Regions from separate parts of the Leucobacter albus genome, predicted to be linked through region 1. Evidence: predicted binding sites of a transcription regulator. Region 1 holds the regulator's gene; the other holds the start of a gene.
What was found. Region 1 encodes LexA, which represses DNA repair genes until DNA is damaged. Its sites were predicted from a motif close to TCGAACANNTGTTCGA; they were not measured.
Positions count from the first base shown of each region.

Region 2: uvrA (excinuclease ABC subunit UvrA) is a predicted target of LexA. The motif match lies at 8,978-8,993, and genes of this name have one in related genera.

Region 1 covers NZ_BAAAKZ010000003.1:52,392-63,499, reverse strand. Annotated here, with positions in the region: gene hisB (imidazoleglycerol-phosphate dehydratase HisB) at 1-93, opposite strand, end outside; gene ABD115_RS03920 (cytochrome c biogenesis CcdA family protein) at 104-928, opposite strand; gene ABD115_RS03915 (DsbA family protein) at 949-1,803, opposite strand; gene ABD115_RS03910 (histidinol-phosphate transaminase) at 1,833-2,918, opposite strand; gene ABD115_RS03905 (LysM peptidoglycan-binding domain-containing protein) at 3,188-3,601, opposite strand; gene lexA (transcriptional repressor LexA) at 3,899-4,561, shown strand; gene lipB (lipoyl(octanoyl) transferase LipB) at 5,111-5,716, shown strand; gene lipA (lipoyl synthase) at 5,713-6,756, shown strand; gene ABD115_RS03885 (methylenetetrahydrofolate reductase) at 6,813-7,703, opposite strand; gene ABD115_RS03880 (uroporphyrinogen decarboxylase/cobalamine-independent methonine synthase family protein) at 7,700-8,980, opposite strand; gene metE (5-methyltetrahydropteroyltriglutamate--homocysteine S-methyltransferase) at 8,980-11,108, opposite strand, start outside.
Region 2 covers NZ_BAAAKZ010000003.1:702,784-713,891, forward strand. Annotated here, with positions in the region: gene ilvD (dihydroxy-acid dehydratase) at 1-1,063, opposite strand, end outside; gene ABD115_RS06865 (helix-turn-helix transcriptional regulator) at 1,137-1,979, shown strand; gene ABD115_RS06870 (winged helix-turn-helix domain-containing protein) at 1,976-3,202, shown strand; gene ABD115_RS06875 (DIP1984 family protein) at 3,486-4,010, opposite strand; gene ABD115_RS06880 (alcohol dehydrogenase catalytic domain-containing protein) at 4,158-5,195, shown strand; gene uvrB (excinuclease ABC subunit UvrB) at 5,265-7,352, shown strand; gene ABD115_RS06890 (VOC family protein) at 7,536-7,934, opposite strand; gene ABD115_RS06895 (siderophore-interacting protein) at 8,031-8,867, opposite strand; gene uvrA (excinuclease ABC subunit UvrA) at 9,025-11,108, shown strand, end outside.

The DNA of each region.
Region 1 (11,108 bases):
TGCTTCGCCGGTACCGTCGAGGTTCAGGGTCAGTCGAATAGCGGACTCACTGGTGGCGCGCTCAAGCGTCGCGATGCGTGCAGCTTCGGTCATGCTCTCGATCCTATCGCGAGGCATCGCTCTGGCGCTGCCTGGCCCGCCAGCGCATCACGGCCCAGATGCCCAGCCCGGCGACGGCTGCGACGCCGAGCACAACGAGGTCGGAGACGCCAGCGGTCGCCCGCATCACGTTCGCCTCGACGCCCGCCTGGGTGCTCGCATCGAGCATGCCGCCAAACTTTTGCGCCCCGTCGGTTGCGAGCATGAACACGCCCACCGCGATCGTGATGAGCCCGCCGATCACGTTCGACCAGGAATTGCGCCACCGCCCGATCACGAGCTCGCGCGGTCGCATCAGCTTACGCACCCCGGGTATGCGGTTCCACACCAGCGCAAGCAGAGCGAGCGGCACCGTCATTCCCGCGGCGTAGAGCAGCATTGTTGCCCCGCCCATGAGCGCGTTGCCGCCGAACGCCGCCATCGCGAGCACGGCGCCGAAGATGGGCCCCGCGCAGCCCCCGGCGAGCCCGTACACGGCGCCGAGCGCGTACACGGAGGCGACCGAGGTGCCCCGGGCGCTCTGCTGCTTGGTGAGCGCCGGGAGCGGAATGCCGAGCAGCATCACCGCGCCGAGCACGATGACGAGAACCAGCACCCACGTCATGAGGCCGCTGCGGTTGGCCGCGACCCACGCGCCGAGCGTACCGGCGAGCAGGCCGAGCGGCACGAGCGTCGTCGCGAGGCCAAGGAAGAAGGCCCCCGTGCGCGAGGCGAGCTCGCTCGGCCCCTGAAACGCGTACGCGAAAAACGCTGGCAGCACCATCACCGAGCAGGGGCTCAAGAGCGCGAGCGTGCCGCCGAGAAACGCTCCGAGCAGGCTGAGATCCACCGCGCGACGCTCCCTCTTCGCTAGTTCTTCTTTGCCTCGCGCGCCGCAGCCACCGCGGCGTCGAGCTGGTCACGGAAGGTGTCGACAGGTTGCGCGCCGCTCATGACCTGCCCGCAGTTGCTCGTGGCGAAGAACGGTACGCCCGTGACGCCGATCGCCTGCGCCTCGGCTGTGTCCTTGCGCACCGCGTCTTCGAACTTGCCGCTCTCAACGTCGGCCGTGAATGCGGCGATGTCTGCCACGCCAGCGGCCTTCGCGAAGCCAACCAGGGCCTCGAGGTTGAACTCGCCGTTCTCGTCTTTCGCGCTGTCGGGTGCGTGGTACACCTCATCGTAGAACTCGAAGTACCTGCCCTGATCGCCAGCTGCGCGCGACGCTGCGGCAATGAGAATTGAGTTCTCCCCGCCAACGAGCGCCGCGTCGTGAATCTCGAGCCGCACCTTGCCGGTCTCGACATACTCTTCGATCAGCACGGGCAGCGTGTCGCGCGAGAACGAGCCGCAGTAGGGGCAGCGGAAGTCGGTCCACTCGTGGAGCACGACCGGCGCGTCGACATCGCCGAGAGCGCGCGGGTCGTCGGGGTCGCGCCTGTCGGTGACGGGGCAGGAGTCAGCCGACTGGTCGGCCCCGCTGGAGTTGCCCGCACTGTTCGCCGATTCGCCACCCGAGCGAGGCGCGGCCCCCGCGCTGCCCGTGAAGCCCTGCGCGCCGAGCGCAGCAACGAGCAGCAGCGAGACACCGGCGAGAATCACCGTGGCGAGGCGCATGCGCCGGTAGCGGCGTTCGAGAGCGGGGCGGTCGAGAGCTTCAATCGGCTGCGGCATACCGTCGAGCCTAACGGGCTTTGCAGGGAGCTTCGCCCAGGAAGTGTTCACGAGCGAACCTGCGGGGTACTGCGATGGGCTTAGACACTCCCCGCCGGGCCGAAGGCCGTGATCGCGTCGATCACTACCTGCGTCTCTTCGGCAGTGCCGGCGGTGATGCGCACGTGCCCGGGAATGGCGAGGTCGCGCACCAGAATTCCCTGGTCGCGCAGGCGCTCGAACACGGCCCCAGGGTCTCGGAAGCCACCGACGAGCAAAAAGTTCGAGCCCGACTCGTGCACGACGTAGCCGAGACCGCCTAGGGCCTCGCCGAGCCTGTCACGCTGCGACCTGATCTCGTCGACGGTCGCTAGCATCGCGGCCGAATGGGCGACGGCGGTGGTCGCCGCCGCCTGCGTGAGGCCCGACAGGTGGTAGGGCAGCCTCACAAGCCGCAGCGCATCGACCACGGCGCTGTCTGCCGCGAGGTAGCCGAGTCGCACGCCGGCGAACGCGAACGCCTTGCTCATGGTGCGGCTGACGATCAAGCGGTGCCTGCCTGGCAGCAGCGAGATCGCGGTCTCGGTGTCGGTGTCAAACTCCTTGTAGGCTTCGTCGACAATGAGAATGCCGTCGAACGCGTCGTAGGCGGCGCGAATCGTCTCGAGGCTCATCGGGGTGCCCGTCGGGTTGTTGGGCGCGCACAGCACCACGATGTCTGGCTTGTGCTCGGTGATGGCCGCGACGGCGAGCTCGGGCGAGACCGTGTAGTCGTCGGCCCGTGGCACGTCAACCCAGCCGGTGTCGGTGCCGTCGGCGAGCAGCGGGTACATGGAGTAGGTCGGAGTGAAGCTCATGAGGGTGCGGCCTGGGCCACCAAACGCCTGCAGAATCTGCTGCAGCACCTCGTTCGACCCGTTAGCCGCCCACACCTGCTCCGGGGTGAGCCCGTAGCAAAGGTAGCCCGCGAGCGCCTCGCGGAGCCCCATGAACTCGCGGTCGGGGTAGCGATTCACGTTGCGAAGCGCTGCTGCGAGAGCCTCGGTGGCGTCGGCGATGAAAGCCTCGGGGAGCGGGTGCGTGTTTTCGTTCACGTTCAGGCTGACAGGCACCGCTGCCTGCGGCGCGCCATACGGCGCCTTGCCTACGAGATTGTCACGGAGGGGAAGATCACTGAGTTCGGCCACTCGCCCAGTCTAGCCAGCCGCCGCCGGCCGGTGAGCATGCGCCCCGTAGCCTGTGAAGCATTGGACGATCAGAACGCAATCGAACTAGATCGGCGCGGTTCGAGGCCCGTCGACGCAGCGACCCGGCCCGGCGTTCGCGCCGGTCGCGCCGGTCGCGCCTTGTGTGTGTCTCGCTACTCGCCGAATCTTCTGTTCGCCGACCGCGGCGTTTACCCGTCTTACTGCTCGATGAGCGCACCGCACACCGGTCGCGCTATGCGCGAGTCTTGCTACTCGCCGATCGCGGCGAACGTGAGGTCACTGCCCTCGAAGCGCAGCGGCACCGCGATCGAGTCGCCAGCACGCAGGTCTGCGGCATCGATCTGATTCAGCCGCTGCAGCTCGGCGACAATGTCGCGAGGGTCTGCGGCGGGGTCGAGCGCCGAGGCAATGCTCCACAGCGAGTCGCCCGACTGCGCGAGCACGTAGGGGAACTCTTGCGAGCTCACCGTGCCGTTTGCCTCTGCGCCCGGCGCTGCGAACGCCGCAGCCACACCGAGCGCCCCGGCGATCAGCACCGTGGCGAGGCCACCGAACACGATGCGCCCGCGCCTCGTCAGGCGGAGCTTGGCGGGGCCGGCCACGGTCGAAGCAGCCGCGCCAATGCGGGGGCTCAGCGGGGTAACGATTGCCGTTGCAGTCATGAGGAGTTCCTCTCTCGAGATTGTTCGATCACACTTCAGCAGTTCGAACATCTATTTCGAATATATCTTCGAATGAACGAAACCGCAACCGCAAACTTCGAACAAATATCGCAGCTATTCACACGACACTCGAACGAATGTTTGCCCCGCCTCGAATATCCGAGCTAGGGTTTCGAACAACGAGTTCACCCAATCAGTGACCTCCGACATTCACGCTCACCCCGGCCTGAGCCCCCGAACCCCCCTGAGCAGCCGCGCTCCGGCGCACACGACGACCGCACCACGAGAGGACGAGCGATGAGCGATCTGGCCTCAGCGCCGCGAAAGCCGCTGACAGAGAAGCAGCAGGCGATCCTGGAGTTCATCGCACGCTCGGTCGAGTCACGCGGGTACCCACCGAGCATGCGCGAGATCGGAGACGCCGTCGGGCTCTCCTCACTCTCGAGCGTTACGCACCAGCTGAGTCGGCTCGAACTCGGCGGCTACATTCGCCGCGACCCCAATCGGCCGCGGGCACTCGAGATTCTCGTGGAGCTCGCGGTCACGAGCAGCGCGCTTGCCGACTCCCCCTCGGTCGAGGCACAAGAGACTGCCTTCATCCCGCTCGTCGGCCAAATCGCCGCAGGCGTGCCAATCACGGCCGACCAGCAGGTCGAAGAGATCGTTCCGCTCCCCCGGCAGCTCGTCGGCGACGGGCAGCTGTTCATGTTGAAGGTCGTCGGCGAATCGATGATTGACGCTGCAATCTGCGACGGCGACTTCGTCGTTGTGCGCCAGCAGCGGGAGGCCGACAATGGCGACATCGTTGCCGCCATGCTTGACGGCGAGGCTACGGTCAAAGTCTTCCGCAGGCGCGACGGCCACACCTGGCTACTGCCGAGAAACAGCGCGTTCGAGCCGATTCTCGGCGATCACGCCGAGGTGCTTGGCAAGGTTGTCGCGGTCTTCCGCTCCGTGTAGCGACGCGCACCGCCCAGCACCAGAAACCCCCTGCAGAAACAGGGGGTTTCTGCATTCCCACGGCCCGAGCCCGCGCGCCCGAGCCTATTGAACGCAGATCACCCCGGTTTCTGCAGCCAGCGCCCCGCCGCGCACGGACCCAACCCCACAGCTCGCACGCAGCCGCGCCCGCAGCAACAGCGCGGAACGCCAAACTACACCATCTTGATTTGTTAGACGCAGTCCAACTAACATGTTGGTATGCGCTCCATCACCGCAGCTGGCCCGGTCACGCCAGCGCCGCCACCGTGGCCCGCCCCCGCCCAATCGCACCGGGCAACCCCGAGGTTTGTGACAGCCGGGCTGGCCCCGAACTTCGTCGACTACGCGCTCGGCCTCGAGCTCCAGGCCGAGGCCAGCGCCCGGCTGAGCCAATCGAACCCACCAGCGGGTTCGAACCCACCAGCCGCATCACACCCACCAGCGGGTTCGAACCCACCAGCCGCATCACACCCACCAGCGGGTTCGAACCCACCGGCCGCATCACACCCACCAGCCGATTCGAACGAAGTGAGTGCACGGAGCAACCCAGCCGCGCTCGCGCGACCGGGCGACGCGCACGACGCCGGCACGGTGCTCCTGCTCGAGCACACTCCGGTCTACACGGCTGGCCGCCGAGCAGAGGCGCATGAGTACCCGAGCGACGGCACGCCGGTCGTCGCCGTGAATCGAGGCGGCAAGGTCACCTGGCACGGGCCCGGCCAGCTCGTCGCCTACCCGGTGATTCGGCTCGCGAGCGGCTTTGGCGGGGCCGACCTCGTGCGCGCGCTCGAGGGCGCGCTCATCGCGGTCGTCGCCGAGTTTGGCATAGCGGGCACCCGCGTCGACGGCCGCACCGGAGTGTGGACCGAGCTGCGGGCCTCAGCCGCACCCGCACCAACACTCAGCAAGCTCGCCCAGATCGGCATTCACGTCAGCCGGCGCATCGTCACGCACGGCATCGCGCTGAACTGCAGCAATGACCTCGCCCCGTTCGCAAACTTCGTACCGTGCGGCATCACCGACGCCGGGGTCACCACCCTCAGCGACTGCGTCGGGCGCACCGTCACTCCCGCCGAAGTCGCCCCGGCACTCGAGCGCCATCTCGCTCCCGTACTCGAAAGGTTCGCCGTATGAGCGCCCAGATACTCCCCGCAACGGGCACGCGCCCCGAGCCCGAGCAGCGCAGGCTGCTGCGGGTCGAGGCCAAGAACGCTGAGACCCCCATCGAGCGAAAGCCCGAGTGGATCAAAACGCGCGCGAAAACCGGCCCCGAGTACCTTGCCGTGCAGCAGCTCGTGCGCTCCGAGGGGCTGCACACGGTGTGCGCCGAGGCGGGCTGCCCGAACATCTACGAGTGCTGGGAAGACCGCGAGGCAACGTTTCTTATCGGCGGCTCCATCTGCACCAGGCGCTGCGATTTCTGCCAGATCACCTCTGGTAAGCCGCTCCCTCTCGACCGCGACGAGCCGCGCCGCGTCGCCGAGTCTGTGCGCACGATGGGGCTGCGCTACGCGACAATCACGGGGGTGACGCGCGACGACCTGCCTGACACCGGAGCGTGGCTGTACGCCGAGACGATCCGCCAGATTCACGCGCTCAACCCCGGTTCGGGGGTCGAGGTGCTCGCCGACGATCTCGGGGGTCGACCAGAGCACCTCGCGCAGGTGTTCGAGGCTGCCCCCGAGGTGTTCGCGCACAACCTCGAGACCGTGCCGCGCATCTTCCGGCGCATCAGGCCTGGGTTTCGCTACGAGCGCTCGCTCGAGGTGATCGCCGAGGCGCGCGACGCGGGCATGATCACGAAATCAAACCTCATTCTCGGCATGGGCGAATCGCGCGACGAGGTGTCGGCGACGATGCGTGAACTGCGCGACGCGGGCTGCGACATCCTTACCCTCACCCAGTACCTGCGCCCGTCGAAGCTCCACCACCCCATCAATCGTTGGGTGCGCCCCGAGGAGTTCGTCGAGCTCACCGCCGAGGCCGAGGCGCTCGGGTTCGACGGCGTGCTCGCCGGGCCGCTCGTGCGATCCTCGTACCGCGCGGGTCGGCTGTGGGCTCAGACGATGCAGCGCAAGGGCCGCGCGGTGCCAGCGGAGCTGCGACACCTCGCGGAGCGCGCTGCCGGCGCAGACGTCACGGCAGACTTCCCGCAGGCCGTCGCCACGGTGTAAGGGGCAACCCGCAACGCGGACCGCAGCACCCAGCACCTCCCCGAACCGCGCAACCCCTAGACCAACAGATCCAGCTCCTCGAGCACCGCGAGCACCTGCTCGTGCCGGTTGAACGTGTAGAGGTGGATCGACGGCGCGCCGCCGGCGAGCAGCTCGCGCGCGAGCGAGATCGTGTGCTCGACCCCGAGCTCGGGCGCGAACCCGCCGGCCGCCTCCATCGCGCGCTCGAGCGAAACGGGCGCCGGGCGCCCCGCGAGCGAGGCGACCTTGCGCAGTTGCCCGCTCGTCGAGACGGGCATGAGCCCCGGCAGAATCGGCATCTTCAGCCCGGCGGAGCGGGCGGCGTCAACGAAGCCGAGGTACTCCTCCGCTAAAAAGAACAGCTGTGTAATCGCAAACTGCGCCCCCGCGGCCTCCTTCGCGAGCAGCCAGTCAATGTCGGCCGACTGCCCGCGCGACAGCGGGTGCCCGTTCGGGTAGGCGGCGACAGCGGTGCGCCCGACACTCGTGAACGCAGGCCGCTCGGCCCGCGCCTCGGCGATGAGCTCGGTGAGTTCGAGAGCGCTGAGCGACCCGGCAACCTCCGGGCTCGTTTCGTCGAGCCCGCGAGGTGGGTCGCCGCGCAGCGCGAGGAAGTCGTGGATGCCCGCGTCCATCACCCGGTGGATCGTCTCGCGCACAACCTCGCTGCTCTCGCCGACCGTGGTGAGGTGCGCGAGCGGCAGCGCCTCGGTGTGGTCGCGCAGGTAGGCGAGCAGGTCGAGCGAGGCGTCGCGGTGCGACCCATTCGCTCCGTAGGTCACCGAGATGAAGTCGGGGCCGACCGCAGACAGGTGCTGCACGGAGTTGCCGAGCGCGAGCGCCGCGGCCCCAGACCGCGCCGGGAAGACCTCGAACGAGAAGCGCGCGCGGGTCGGGGCACTGCCGGTGAGCAGGGTCGCGTTCATGGTGTGCCCTCCGTCGCCGGTGCGGATCCGCCACCGCTGGCGGCCGAGCCCACGCTCGAGCCGCCGCGCTCCGATCCACCAGCCACCGCACCACCAAGCACCGAACCACCAAGCACCGACCCGCCGAGCACCTCACCGGCAAGCTCCGTGCCGCGCACACGCGCGGCGACCTTCGCGAAGGCGACGTCGCGCGCGTGGTCAGGTGAGCCGTGCCGCGGTTTCTCGTCGATGAGATACGGCGAGAAGCCGCAGTCATCGGTCGAGCCGAGCAGCTCGGGCGGCACGAACCTCGCCGCGCGCACGAGCTGGTCGCGCACCTGTTCAGCGGTCTCGAGCTTCGGGTTCGTCGGGTTCGTTACGCCGAGCAGCACCCGGGGTGCCTCCCGACCAGCGGCCGCGAGCGCCGAGATTTCGCGGCCTACGAGCCGCGCGACGCGGTCGGGCTCCTTCTCGCTCGCTGCCTGCACGAGAAAGTAACCCGCCTCGATCTGAAACAGCTCGGGCAACAGCTCGGCGTAGTCGACGTCGGCGCTGTGCGCGGAGTCGTTGTCGTTGCCGGGGCAGGTGTGCACGCCGACGTGCGCGCGCTCGGCGTCCGTGAGCTCGCCGAGCACGCGGTTGAGCAGCTCGATGAAGCCCGCGAGCGCCCTCGGGCCGGCCCACGGGGCGCGCACGTCGCGCCTGAGTGCGAGCCTGCCCTCGGTGAAGTCGATCGAGACGCGGCTCGCGCCAGCGGCGAAGCACCGCCTGATGTCTTCGGCGCAGCCAGCGACGACGTCTGCAAGAAACTCCTCGCGCGAGTAGCCGCCGAGGCCGGCCTCCGGCACCGTGAGCGAGAGCATCGACGGCGAGATCACGGCCTGCTTCAGCGGCAGCTCGGTGTGCATGCGCGCCCGCGCGACGTCGTCGGCCGCCCAGCTCTGAAACCGAAACGGCGCCGTGGTGAGCCTGGGCACGACGCGGTGGTGCCCGTCTGCGAACACCGCGAATACCGGCCCCGCCTCGACATCGCCGCCCGCGAGCGGGTAGCTTGCGAAGCTCTGCCTGCGCTGCTCGCCGTCGCTCACGATCGGCGAGCCCGTCGCCGCGAGCCTGTCGAGGGTGTCGCGCACCGCGAGCTCCTGCTCTGCCTCGAGCTCCGTTGCCGAGATCGCGCCGATCTCGGCGTCGAGCACGGTGCGCTGCAGCCGGGCCGGGCGCGGCAGCGAGCCGACCTGCTCGGTGGGCAGCACGCCCACCGGCCAGGCCTCCGCCGCGCCCACAGATTCCGCGCCCACTACGCCTCCGCGCGCACGGCCTTCGCGGCCAGCACGAGGTTCGTGAGGCTCGCGACGGTCTCGTCGTAGCCGCGGGTCTTCAGCCCGCAGTCGGGGTTCACCCAGAGCTGCTCGCCCGGAATGCGCGCGGCGGCGATGCGAATAAGCTCAGTCTGCTCGTCGACGCCCGGCACGCGCGGCGAGTGAATGTCGTAGACGCCGGGGCCGATGCCGCGGGAGTAGCCGTGGTCGCCGAGCGGCTCGACGACGTCCATGCGGCTGCGCGCAGCCTCGATCGAGGTGACGTCGGCGTCGAGGCCGTCGACCGCGTCGATGATCTCGCCGAACTCCGAGTAACACAGGTGCGTGTGGATCTGCACGTCTGCTCCGGCTCCGCCAGTCGCGAGCCGGAACGCGCCGACCGACCAGTCGAGGTAGGCGGCCTGGCGGTCGCGGTCGAGCGGCAGCAGCTCGCGCAGCGCCGGCTCGTCAACCTGCACGATGGAGATGCCGGCGTCGACGAGATCCGCAATCTCATCGCGCAGCGCGAGCGCGACCTGCGATGCGGTGTCTGACAGCGGCTGGTCGTCGCGCACGAACGACCACGCGAGAATCGTGACGGGGCCCGTGAGCATGCCCTTCACCGGCCGCTCGGTGAGCGACTGCGCGTAGGCCGACCAGCGCACCGTCATCGGCGCGGGCCGCGACACATCGCCCCAGAGAATCGAGGGGCGCGTCGCGCGGCTGCCGTACGACTGCACCCAGCCGTGCTCGGTCACCGCGAAGCCGTCGAGCAGCTCTGCGAAGTACTGCACCATGTCGTTGCGCTCCGCCTCGCCGTGCACAAGCACGTCGAGCCCGATCTCCTCCTGCAGCGCGATCACGCGCGCGATCTCCTCGCGCAGGAAGCCGTCGTACGCCGCCTCGTCGATCTCGCCGCGCACAAACGAGGCGCGGGCGTTACGAATCTCGGCGGTCTGCGGGAACGAGCCGATCGTCGTCGTCGCGAGCGCGGGGATGTTCAGGCCGTGCTGCGCCTCCCGGCGGTCGGCCTCGCTCACGCGGGTGCGATCGGCGTCTCCGGCGGCCGCAGCGCGGGTGCGGATCGCGTCGACGCGCACGCCTTCAGCCGCGTCGCGGTCGGCGAGCACCCGATCAACCTCGGCGAGCTCTGCCTCGATCGCCTCCTCGCCCTCGGCGAGCCCGCGCGCAAGCACCGCGACCTGCTCGACCTTCTGGTCGGCAAACGCGAGCCACGAGCGCAGCTTCGCGTCGAGCTTTGCCTCGTCAGCGACGTCGTGCGGCACGTGCTGCAGGTTGTTCGACGTGCCAACGACGGTCTGAATGCCGGCGTCTGCGAGCGAGCGGAGCGTGGCCGCTGCCTCGCGCAGGTCGGTGCGCCAGATGTTGCGGCCGTCGACGACGCCGGCGACGAGCTGGGTGCCTTCGAACGCGGCGGCGAGCGAGCCGTCTGCGAGCTCGGCCGTCGGCAGCGAGCCGCGCACGAGGTCGGCCTGCACAGCCTCGACGGGGAGCTTGGCGAGACGGGCGAGCGCAGCTGACGCGTCGCCGTAGGGCGCTGCGATGAGGATCCGCGGGCGATCCGCCCCCGCACCGAGTGCCCCGTACGCGCGCTCAACAAGCGCGAGCGTTTCCTCGCGCGTCGTGCGCAGCGAGTCAGACACGAGCGCCGGCTCGTCGAGCTGCACCCAGGTCGCCCCGGCGGCGGCGAGCGCGGCGAGCAGCTCGGCGTAGACGGCGACGACCTCGTCGAGGCGCGACACGGGGTCGAAGCCCTCGCCGGCACCGTCTGCCGCCTTCGCGAGCAGCAGGTAGGTGACGGGGCCGACGATGACGGGCCGGGCCTCAATGCCCTGCTCGCGCGCCTCACCGAGCTGCGCGACGAGCGCCTTCGGGTTCGCACTGAACGCGGTGCGCTCCGAGATCTCGGGCACGCTGTAGTGGTAGTTCGTGTCGAACCACTTCGTCATCTCGAGCGGCTGGTGGGCCTTGTCGCCGCGCGCGAGCGTGAAGTAGGTCTCGAGGTCGGAGCCGGTGACGCCCGCGAAGCGCTCGGGAATCGCGCCGAGCGCGAGCGTCGCATCGAGCACCTGGTCGTAGAAGCTGAAGCTCTCTGGCACGGCCCCGC
Region 2 (11,108 bases), 650 kb from region 1:
GCACGGTCTCGTCGAGCAGACCGCCGCGGCGCAGCTCGCCGAGCAGCGCGGGGATGCCGCCAGCCCGGTGCACATCCTCCATGTAGTACGTCTTCCCGTTCGCGACGTTGGGGGCCACCTTCGCGAGGCACGGCACGCGGCGCGACACGGCGTCGATCTCGTCGAGGCCGAAGTTCACACCCGCCTCGTGGGCCGCGGCGAGCAGGTGGAGGATCGTGTTCGTCGACCCGCCCATCGCGATGTCGAGCGCCATCGCGTTGCCGAAGGCCTCGGGGGTCGCGATGCTGCGGGGGAGCACCGTGTAGTCGTCATCGTCGTAGTGACGCTTGGTGATATCGACGATGGTCTTGCCGGCATTCTCGTAGAGCGCCTTGCGTGCGGTGTGGGTCGCGAGGGTGGATCCGTTGCCGGGGAGCGAGAGCCCCATTGCCTCGGTGAGGCAGTTCATCGAGTTCGCGGTGAACATGCCGGAGCAGGATCCGCAGGTCGGGCACGCCGACTCCTCGATCTTCTGCATGTCTTCGTCGGAGATGTTCTCGTTCACGGCGTCGGAGATCGCGTCGACGAGGTCGAGCGTGCGCACCATGCCGTTCGCGAGCACCGCGCGGCCCGACTCCATGGGCCCGCCGGATACGAACACGGTCGGAATGTTGAGCCGGAGCGCTGCGAGCAGCATGCCGGGGGTGATCTTGTCGCAGTTGGAGATGCAAATGAGGGCGTCGGCGCAGTGCGCGTTCACCATGTACTCGACCGAGTCGGCGATGAGGTCGCGGGAGGGGAGCGAGTACAGCATGCCGCCGTGGCCCATCGCGATGCCGTCGTCGACCGCGATCGTGTTGAACTCGCGGGGAATGCCGCCGGCCTCGATGATCGCGTCGGAGACGATGCGCCCCACGGGGGCGAGGTGCGTGTGGCCAGGCACGAACTCGGTGAAAGAGTTCGCGACGGCAATGATGGGCTTACGCCCGAGGTCAGCACCGTTGACTCCGGCGGCGCGGAGCAGCGCGCGGGCTCCCGCCATGTTGCGGCCGTGGGTGACTGTGAATGAGCGATAGGTGGGCATTCCACTATTCAGCCAGAGCTTTGGGCGGTGGGGAAGTTAGCGTTGGTACTAGTACTGGGAGTACTATGATCTGATGATTCGGCAGCGCACCCCGCGGGGCATTCAACTCGGTGAGTTTCTCACGACGCGCAGGCGCTCGCAGTCGCGCGCGGCCCTTGGGCTGCCGCCCGGCAACCGCCGCAGCGAGGTCGGGCTCAGCCGTGAGGAGGTCGCGACGCTCGCCGGCATCAGCGTGAGCTGGTACACGTGGCTCGAGCAGGGCCGCGAGATCAACGCATCGGAGCAGGTGCTCGCAGCCGTCGCGCGTGTGCTCCACCTCACCGAGCCCGAAGCGGAGTACGTGTACGCGCTCGCGAGCCCCGGCCGCACCCAGCCCCCGGCCCCGCCGAACGAGGCCCCGGTTCACCTGCTAAACCTCATTCGCGCGCTCGACTTCCCGGCCTTCATTCTCACGAGCGACTGGACGATCGTCGGGTGGAACGCTGGCTACGAGTGGCTCTACGGCCCGATTGCGACAACGCCGCCTGCCGAGCGCAACCTGCTCAGAATCATCTACACCGATCCGCGCAACCGCGAGCTGCTACCCAACTGGGAGCGCGACAGCCGCAGCTTCCTCGCCGAGTTTCGCGCCGAGTCAGGGGTGCGCCTCAGCTCCGAGCGCCACCGCGCCCTCGTCGACTCGCTCACCGAGCTCAGCGCAGATTTCCGAGCCCAGTGGGCCGAGCAGGCAGTCGGCAGGTTCACGTCGCGGCAGCGCACGTTCACCCACCCGACGGCCGGCGAGCTCGTGTTTGAGCACCACAGGCTCGTGCCGTCTGACGCCGCCGATCTCCACGTCGTGATCTACGCGCCCGTGCCCGAGGCCCCGCAGAGCGAGACCGGAATGTCGGTGGCTCCGGGTAGCGTTGACTCATGACCCGACACGCAGCAGCGTCACCTCTCGAAACCCGCAGTGCCGCCGAATCGCTCAGTGCGGCCGAGGCGCGTCGCGTCGCCCTGGCCGCCCAGGGCTTTTCGAATGTGGCGAAGATCGCGAAGCGACGCCCGTTCGACGCCGCACTCGAGCGACTGCACGTGCTGCAGATCGACTCAGTCAACGTGTTCTCCCGCAGCCACTACATGCCCGTGTTCTCGCGGCACGGCGAATATGACCGCGAGCGGCTCGACAGGCAGCTGTGGCAGAGCGGGGAGTTTACCGAGTACTGGGCGCACGAGGCCGCGTTCATTCCCGTGCAAGACAGGCCGCTGTTCGGCTGGCGCATGGCAGACTATCGGGCAAAGCACGACCGCGACGGACGGCGCGAGCGCGTCGCATCGACAATCAACGCGGTGCGCGACCGGCTGCGCGCGAACGGGCCGCAGCTTGTGCGCGAGCTTGAGGATGGGCCGCGGGAGAAACGCGGGCCCTGGTGGGACTGGAGCGAGACTAAGCAGGCAGTCGAGGTGATGTTCGCCGCCGGCGAGGTCGTCTCTGCCGGCCGCGAGGGCTTCCAGCGCCGCTATGCGCTGGCCGAGCAGGTCATTGACGAGGCGCACCTCGGGGAGATCGACAGGGCCACCGCGCAGCGCGAACTCGTTGCCCGCGCCGCGCGCTCGCTTGGCGTTGCGACGCTCGCCGATCTCGCCGACTACCACCGGTTGAAAGCGGCGGAGGCGCGCGTTGCGGTGCGCGCGCTCGAAGAGGCAGGGGAGCTGCTGCCAGTCACCGTCGAGGGCTGGCTCACGAGGGCTGGGAAGCCGGAGGCAGCGTGGATCCACCGCGACGCGCGCGTGCCGGGGAGGCTCGCGCCGAACGCGCTCCTCACACCGTTTGACCCTGTCGTCTGGTTTCGCCCGCGCGCCGAGCGCATGTTCGATTTCCACTACCGCATCGAGATCTACACGCCGCAGGAGAAGCGCGAGTTCGGCTACTACTGCCTGCCGCTGATGGTTAGCGGCAAGCTCGCGGGGCGCATCGACCTGAAGGCCGATCGCCAGGGCGGAGCGCTGCTCGTGCAGGCGGCTTGGCGGGAGCATGGCGCGCCGACACACACCCCCGAGGTCGCGGCGACGCTGCTGCGCCAGGCGGCAGAGTGGCAGGGGCTCGGCGACATCCGCGTGAGCGGGGTCGGAAACCTCGCGCTGCCTGTGCTCGGCTAGCGTTGCTCGGCTAGCGTTGCTCGGGCGCGGAGCCCGCTGCCGCGACGGTCGCCTTCACGGCGTCTTGCCAAGCGAAGAGTCCCCGAACCCACCCTCCCGATTCGACCCCGGCACGCGGTAGTGCGCTGTGCGCGGTGAGCAGTCACGTGTACGCAGTGCTGGGCTGCGCTGTGATGCGTGGGCTGCCCGCCACCCTGCAAGAGCCAGAGTTGCCCGTCTGGCGCGGGGTGTGCCCGCTGATCGAATCGGTACCGACTCGCCTGTGTGAAATTGTGTGGTGCGGTTATCCCTCGACGAGGTCGTTCAGCCAGTTCGCCTGTTGAATCTGGGCGTCGAGCTCCCGGAGCTCGCGCGCGAGCGCGTCGGCCTTGGTGCGCAGCTCAGGCACCGCGAGTGCCGACACCTGGCGCAGCTCCGAGCGCAGCTGTCTGAAGCCGCTACTTCCCTGGGCCGCGTCTGCGGCCTCGCTGAGCACCGCGTGGCGCAGCCGCAGGCTGTCGCGGCGTGCGAGCGCGTCGGTCATCGTGACGGGGGTCGCTGCCTGGCCGGCTGTCTGCTGCCTGCGGCGGCCGCCTGCCGGCGACTTCGGGGCGATGTCGAGCTGAATTGCTGAGTTCGTCGCATTGATGCTGCGCACGAGCGCCTCGAGCTCGCCGATTGCGAGCTCGGCCTCGGCGAGCAGCGCCCCAGCATCTTCCGCAGGGGTGTCGCCCTCCTGAAACTGCGCGTTCGCGGCGACGCGCGCACGCAGCTGGGCGATCCGCTTCTGTGTGTCTGCGCGCAGTGCGAGCGCTTCTGCGAGTTTCACCGGTGATCCCACTTCCCCTGGCCCTGACAAGACGGCCAGATTATCACGTCAACACAGGAGCTTTTTGAGCCGAGTGGGCGTACGCTCGGAGTCAGCGAGGCCTGCCACCGGCGGCGGCCCGATCCGACGAGAACCGGGAGTGTTTCAATGCGCGCAGTGACCTATGTCAAGCACAACACGGTAGAGCTCCGCGAGAAGCCGCGGCCCGAGATCGGGGCAGATGAGGTGCTCATCCAGGTGGGAGGCGCGGGCGTGTGCCACTCCGATATCTCAATCATTGGGCTCGGTGACGACAACCCGCTCATCGGAAGTACGCTCGGGCACGAGGTCGCCGGCACGGTCGCCGAGCTTGGCGAGGGGGTGACCGGCTGGAGTGTCGGCGACCGCGCGATCGTTTCGCTGATCCTGTCGTGCGGGCGCTGCCGCGAGTGCCTGTCGGGTCGCGACAATCAGTGCGAGGTCGTCGCCCCGCGCGACGGGCTCGCGCCGCTCTCGCCCGGCATTGGCAGCCCCGGCGGCATGGCCGACTTCATCGCCGTGAAGGCCCGCCACCTCGACCCGATCGGCGAGCTCGACCCGGTGCAGGCCGCACCGCTCGCCGACGCCGCGCTCACCCCGATGCACGCGATCAACACCGTGCGCGACCGCATGACGGGTGACGCCACGGTCGTGACAATCGGGCTCGGCGGGCTCGGGCACATGGCGCTGCAGATTCTCGCAGCGACGACTGGCGCGCGCATCATCGCGCTCGACACCGACCAAGCGAAACTCGCCTTCGCCGAGAGTCACGGCGCCGATCTCGCGCTGCCGAGCGACGGCGATGCCGCTGGGCGGATCCTCGACGAAACCGGCGGCGTCGGCGCAGACGTGGTGTTCGACTTCGTCGGCGTGCAGCCGACTGTCGACCTCGCGACCGCGGTCGTGCGCGGGGGAGGCGCGATCCGCTTCGTCGGCCTCGGGGGCGGCAGCTTCCCGTACGTCGCGGGCGGCGGCGCGCTGCCGTGGGGCGTGAACATTGAGCGGGCCTACGGCGGCACCCGCGCCGACATGCGCCAGGTGATCGCGCTCGCTGCCGCTGGCAAGATCTCGGTCGAGGTCGTGCGGTACGCGCTCGACGACGCGGTGCAGGCATTCGACGATCTGCACCACGGCAAGATTCAGGGCCGCGCGGTGCTCGTGCCGTAGGAGCTACCCTCGCTCGCTCTATGCGAACAAAGTTTCGAATGTGGGCCTCAGAGGTTTATGCTTGGAGGCATGGAAGCAACCCGCAGCGTTCGCCCATTCGAGGTCGTCAGCGAGTATGAGCCGAGCGGTGATCAGCCGCAGGCGATCGAGCAGCTCGCCAAGCGCATCAACGCGGGCGAGACCGACGTCGTGCTGCTCGGCGCGACAGGCACGGGCAAGTCGGCGACGACTGCGTGGCTCATCGAGCAGGTGCAGCGGCCGACGCTGATTCTCGCGCACAACAAGACGCTCGCGGCGCAGCTCGCGAACGAGTTCCGCGAGCTCATGCCGAACAACGCTGTCGAGTACTTCGTGAGCTACTACGACTACTACCAGCCCGAGGCCTACGTGCCGCAGACCGACACGTTCATCGAGAAAGACTCCTCGGTGAACGCCGAGGTCGAGCGGCTGCGACACTCGACAACGAACTCGCTGCTCAGCCGACGCGACGTCGTCGTGATCTCGACGGTGTCGTGCATCTACGGCCTCGGCAAGCCAGAGGAATACTACGAGGCGATGGTGCCGCTGCAGGTCGGCGACAGGCTCGACCGCGACGTGCTGCTACGCCGGTTCGTACAGATGCAGTACCAGCGCAACGACATCGAGTTCGTGCGCGGCAATTTCAGGGTGCGCGGCGACACGGTCGAGATCATTCCGATGTATGAGGAGCTCGCGATTCGCATCGAGTTCTTCGGCGACGAGATCGAGGCGCTCTACTACCTGCACCCGCTGACGGGCGACGTTGTGAAGCAGGTCGACAGCGTTTCGGTGTTTCCCGGGTCGCACTACGTTGCCAGTCGCGAGGTGATGAACCGCGCGATGCACGACATCTCGGACGAGCTCGAATCGCGCACAGCCGAGCTCAAGTCGCAAAACAAGCTCGTCGAAGAGCAGCGGCTGCGCATGCGCACGACCTTCGACCTCGAGATGATGGAGCAGATTGGCTTCTGCTCCGGCATCGAGAACTACTCGATGCACATGGACGGCCGCAAGCCGGGCGAGGCGCCGCACTGCCTGCTCGACTACTTCCCAGACGACTTCCTTGTGGTGATCGACGAGTCGCACGTCACGGTGCCGCAGATCGGTGCGATGTACGAGGGCGACTCCTCGCGCAAGCGCACGCTCGTCGACCACGGCTTCAGGTTGCCGAGCGCGCTCGACAACCGGCCGCTGAAGTTCGGCGAGTTCAAGGAGCGCGTCGGCCAGACAGTCTATTTGTCTGCGACCCCTGGCAAGTACGAGATGGGGCTCGCAGACGGCGTCGTCGAGCAGATCATTCGCCCGACAGGGCTCGTCGACCCCGAGATCGTCGTCAAGCCCTCCGAGGGGCAGATCGATGACCTGCTCGAAGAGGTGCGGCGGCGCGTGGAGCGCGACGAGCGCGTGCTCGTCACGACGCTCACGAAGAAGATGGCGGAGCAGCTCACCACCTTCATGGAGGAGGCGGGCGTGCAGGTGCGCTACCTCCACTCCGACGTCGACACGCTCAGGCGCGTCGAGCTGCTCACCGAGCTGCGAGCGGGCGTGTTCGACGTGCTCGTCGGCATCAACCTGCTGCGCGAGGGCCTGGACCTGCCGGAGGTCTCGCTCGTCGCCATTCTCGACGCCGACAAGGAGGGCTTCCTTCGTTCGTCGACCTCGCTCATTCAGACGATCGGTCGCGCGGCCCGTAACGTCTCCGGTGAGGTGCACATGTATGCCGACCGCATCACCCCGTCGATGCAGCTCGCGATCGAAGAGACGAATCGTCGCCGGGAGATTCAGGTCGAGTACAACACGAAGCACGGCATCGACCCGCAGCCGCTGCGCAAGAAGATCGGCGACATCACCGAGGTGCTCAACCGCGAGGCTGCCGACACCGACGAGGTGCTCGCGAATCGGGCGACGAGGCACGCGCAGAAGGGCTCGCCGCAGCGAGCAAAGGGCAAGGCCGCCTCGCGCGCGGGCGCGATCGGGGCCGAGGGTGCAGACAAGCTCGAGGAGATCATCGCAGACCTCACGCAGCAGATGCTGCTCGCTGCCGAAGAGCTGAAGTTCGAGCTCGCGGCGCGGCTGCGCGACGAGGTGTCGGAGATGAAGCGCGAGCTGCGCAGCATGGACGCCGCGGGCCACATCTAGGGGCGGTGCCCCGGGCCCCGGCTGCGCGAGCTCGCTGCGCCCTGGGCGGCTGCGCCCTGGGCGGCTGCGCCAAGAACGCCCTGAACCCTGCACCTGTCTCCGAGACCCCACCCGTACACGGCGCAATAAGTGGGTGCGCTCGGAGGGAAGTGCAGGGTTCGCGGGCCCCACGGGCCGCAGCGCTTACGCCGCGGGGAGTGCGGCGTAGAGATCTACCGCGTTACCGTCTGGGTCCATGACTGTTGCGTAGCGCTGGCCCCAAAAGGCATCCCACGGCGCGACCCTACTGCGGTGCCCGGCTGCGATGAGCCGCGCGTGCACCTCGTCGACCTCGGCGGGGGAGCCGGCCTGAAACGCAAATGCGACGCGATGGCTGCCTGTGGGCGAGACATACTCGGTATCGAACCCCTGAATGGTCTCGACGGTGTCCCACCCCACCCGCATTCCGTTGGGCAGCACCACCTCTACGTGCGGCTCGTTCGCTGCGTCGGCGGGAATGTCGAGGCCGAGATCCCTGTAGAAGGCGAGCGAGGCCGCGAGGTCGGTGGTGACGATGCCGACGAAGTCAAAAGTGAGGCTCATATGCTGATCCTATTGCTCTGGCGGGCATCTCGCATGCCATGGGCGAAGGCCAACGAGCGCGGTCATGCGTGCGTCGAGCCGTGCGACGTGTGGGCGCTAGATCTGTCCGATCGGCTCGCGTTTCTCGGCCTGGAAGCGATCCTCGCGGCGACCGTATGCCCAGTAGGGCGAGAGCGAGAGCTCGGCCCGATCCACCCCGCGCTCGTCGGTGAAGTAGGGGCGCAGCGCTTTCATCGCGCCGCGCTCGCCGTGCACGAACACCTGCACCCTGCCTGGCAGCCACTCGGCCCCCCGCACCGCATTGACCAGTATGTCCGTCGTGCCAGCGGCGGCGCCGCGGCGAAACAGCCAAGTCAGCTCAATCCCGGCCGGGTGCACGAGATCGAGCACGTCTGCTTCGGCGTCTACCTCGATGAGAGCGACGCCCTGCGCGTCTGCCGGCATGGCCTCAAGCGCCGAGGCTATCGCAGGGATCGCCGATTCGTCGCCGGCGAGCAGGTGCCAGTCGGCCTCGGGGTCTGGTGCGTAGCCGCCGCCGATTCCGCGCAGCACGACGGGATCGCCCGGCTTGGCGCCGTTGGCCCATGGCCCGGCGAGCCCCTCGTCGCCGTGCACAACGAAGTCGATCCAGACCTCGCCGGCGCGGTGATCGACACGTCGCACGGAGTAGGTGCGGGTCGTTGGGAGCTGCTCTGCGGGGAGCGCCTCGCGCAGCGCGTCGAGGTCGTAGGGCGGTGTGAGTGAGGTTTCGGGGTGCTGAAAGAGCATCTTGCTGTAGGCGTCGGTGTGCGTGAGCGGCTCGATTTCGGCTACGCCGGCGCCGCCGGCGACGATGCGCACGAGGTGGCGGCTGAGCTGTACTCGCTGCAGCACCTCGAGCACAATTTGTGGTCGTACGGGGCGCTGAGACTGTGCTGGCGCGGCTGGAGTCATGTCAAACCTCATTCATCAGATGATTGCGTGCGGCACCCAGCCTCCCACACCGGCGCAAACAATGCCAGGCGCGTGCTGCCTGGTTAGCGGGAAGCGAACACGCAAAATGCTAGAACACATGTTCGAATGTTCGGCCGGGAGACGCTAAGCTGGGGGAGTGACTTCACAGAGCAAAACACCGATCCGCTCCTCTGCAGCGCACGCCCACATCAGCGTGCAGGGCGCCAGGGTACACAACCTGAAGAACGTCGATCTGTCGATCCCGCGCGACTCCCTCGTGGTCTTTACTGGCCTGTCGGGCAGCGGCAAGTCGAGCCTCGCGTTCGACACGATTTTTGCGGAGGGACAGCGCCGCTACGTCGAGTCGCTGTCGGCGTACGCGCGCCAGTTTCTCGGCCAGGTGGATCGGCCTGACGTCGACTTCATCGAGGGCCTGAGCCCCGCAGTGTCGATCGACCAGAAGTCGACGAACCGCAACCCGCGCTCGACGGTTGGCACGATCACCGAAATCTACGACTACATGCGACTGCTTTGGGCGCGCATCGGCATTCCGCACTGCGCAGTGTGCGGCGAGCGGATCGCCTCGCAGACAGTGCAGCAAATCGCCGACAGGCTGATGCAGCTCGAGGAGCGCACGCGCTACCAGGTGCTCGCGCCCGTTGTCTCCAAGAAGAAGGGCGAGTTCGTCGACCTGTTCCAGGAGCTCGCGGCGACGGGTTACTCCCGCGCGATTGTCGACGGCGAGCTCATCCAGCTCAGCGACCCGCCGAAGCTCAAGAAGCAGATCAAGCACGACATCTCCGTCGTGATCGATCGTCTCGTCGCCTCGCCAGACGGGCTCGGCCGCCTCACCGACTCGCTCGAGACCGCGCTGCGCCTCGCCGACGGCACGGTGCAGATCGACTATGTGGATCGTGACGCGCAGGCAGACGATCGCACGCAGGTGTTCTCCGAGCGCCTCTCGTGCCCGAACCAGCACCCGGTGCAGCTCACCGAGATCGAGCCGCGCACGTTCTCGTTCAACGCGCCGTTCGGGGCGTGCCCGACGTGCTCCGGCCTCGGCACGAGCATGTCGGTGGACGAAGATCTCGTGCTCGGCGACCCCGAGCTCTCGATCAGCGAGGGGGTCATCATCCCCTGGACGAGCCAGGGCAAGAGCCTCTACCAGTACTACGAAAAACTGCTGGTGGGCCTCGCGAAAGACCTCGATTTCTCGCTCAAGACCCCGTGGGGTGAGCTCGACGAAGACATCCAAGAGGCGATCCTCCGCGGTAACGACTTCAAGGTCAACGTGCGCTGGAAGAACCGCTTCGGCCGCGAGGTGAAGTACACGAGCGGATTCGAGGGCGTCATCCCGTTCATCGAGCGCCAGTACGCCGAGGCCGAGAGCGACAACCGGCGCGAGCGCTGGTCCGAGTTTCTGCGCGAGGTGCCCTGCCACGTCTGCAACGGCCAGCGCCTGAAGCCAGAGGTGCTCGCGGTCACGGTCGACGACGAGTCGATCGCGAGCGTCGGCGAGTTCAGCCTGCTCGACGCGAAGCACTTCTTCGACGCCGTCGAGCTCAGCGAGCGCGACGCGAAGATCGCAGCGCAGGTGCTGCGCGAGATCCGCCTCCGCTTCGACTTCCTCATCGAGGTCGGCCTCGGCTACCTTACCCTCGCCCGCGCCGCAGGCACGCTCTCGGGCGGCGAGGCGCAGCGCATCCGTTTGGCGACCCAGATCGGCTCTGGCCTCACCGGCGTGCTGTACGTGCTCGACGAGCCGTCGATCGGCCTCCACCAGCGCGATAACCGCAGGCTCATCGAGACGCTCGTGAAGCTCCGCGACCTCGGCAACACGCTCATCGTTGTCGAGCACGACGAGGAGACGATCGAGGCGGCCGACTGGCTCGTCGACATCGGCCCGGGCGCGGGCGTCGAGGGCGGCACCGTCGTGCACTCCGGCCTGCTGCCAGAGCTGCGAGCGAACACGAACTCGGTGACGGGCGACTACCTGTCGGGCCGCCGCGCGATCGAGACGCCGAAGACGAGGCGCAAGCGCGACAAGAACCGCGAGCTCAAGGTCGTCGGTGCCCGGTCGAATAACCTGCAGAACGTCGACGCGACGTTCCCGCTCGGCGTGATGACGGCAGTCACCGGCGTCTCGGGCAGCGGCAAGTCGACGCTCGTGAACGACGTGCTCTACCGTGTGCTCGCGAACCAGCTCAACGGCGCCCGCATGGTGCCTGGCAAACACACCCG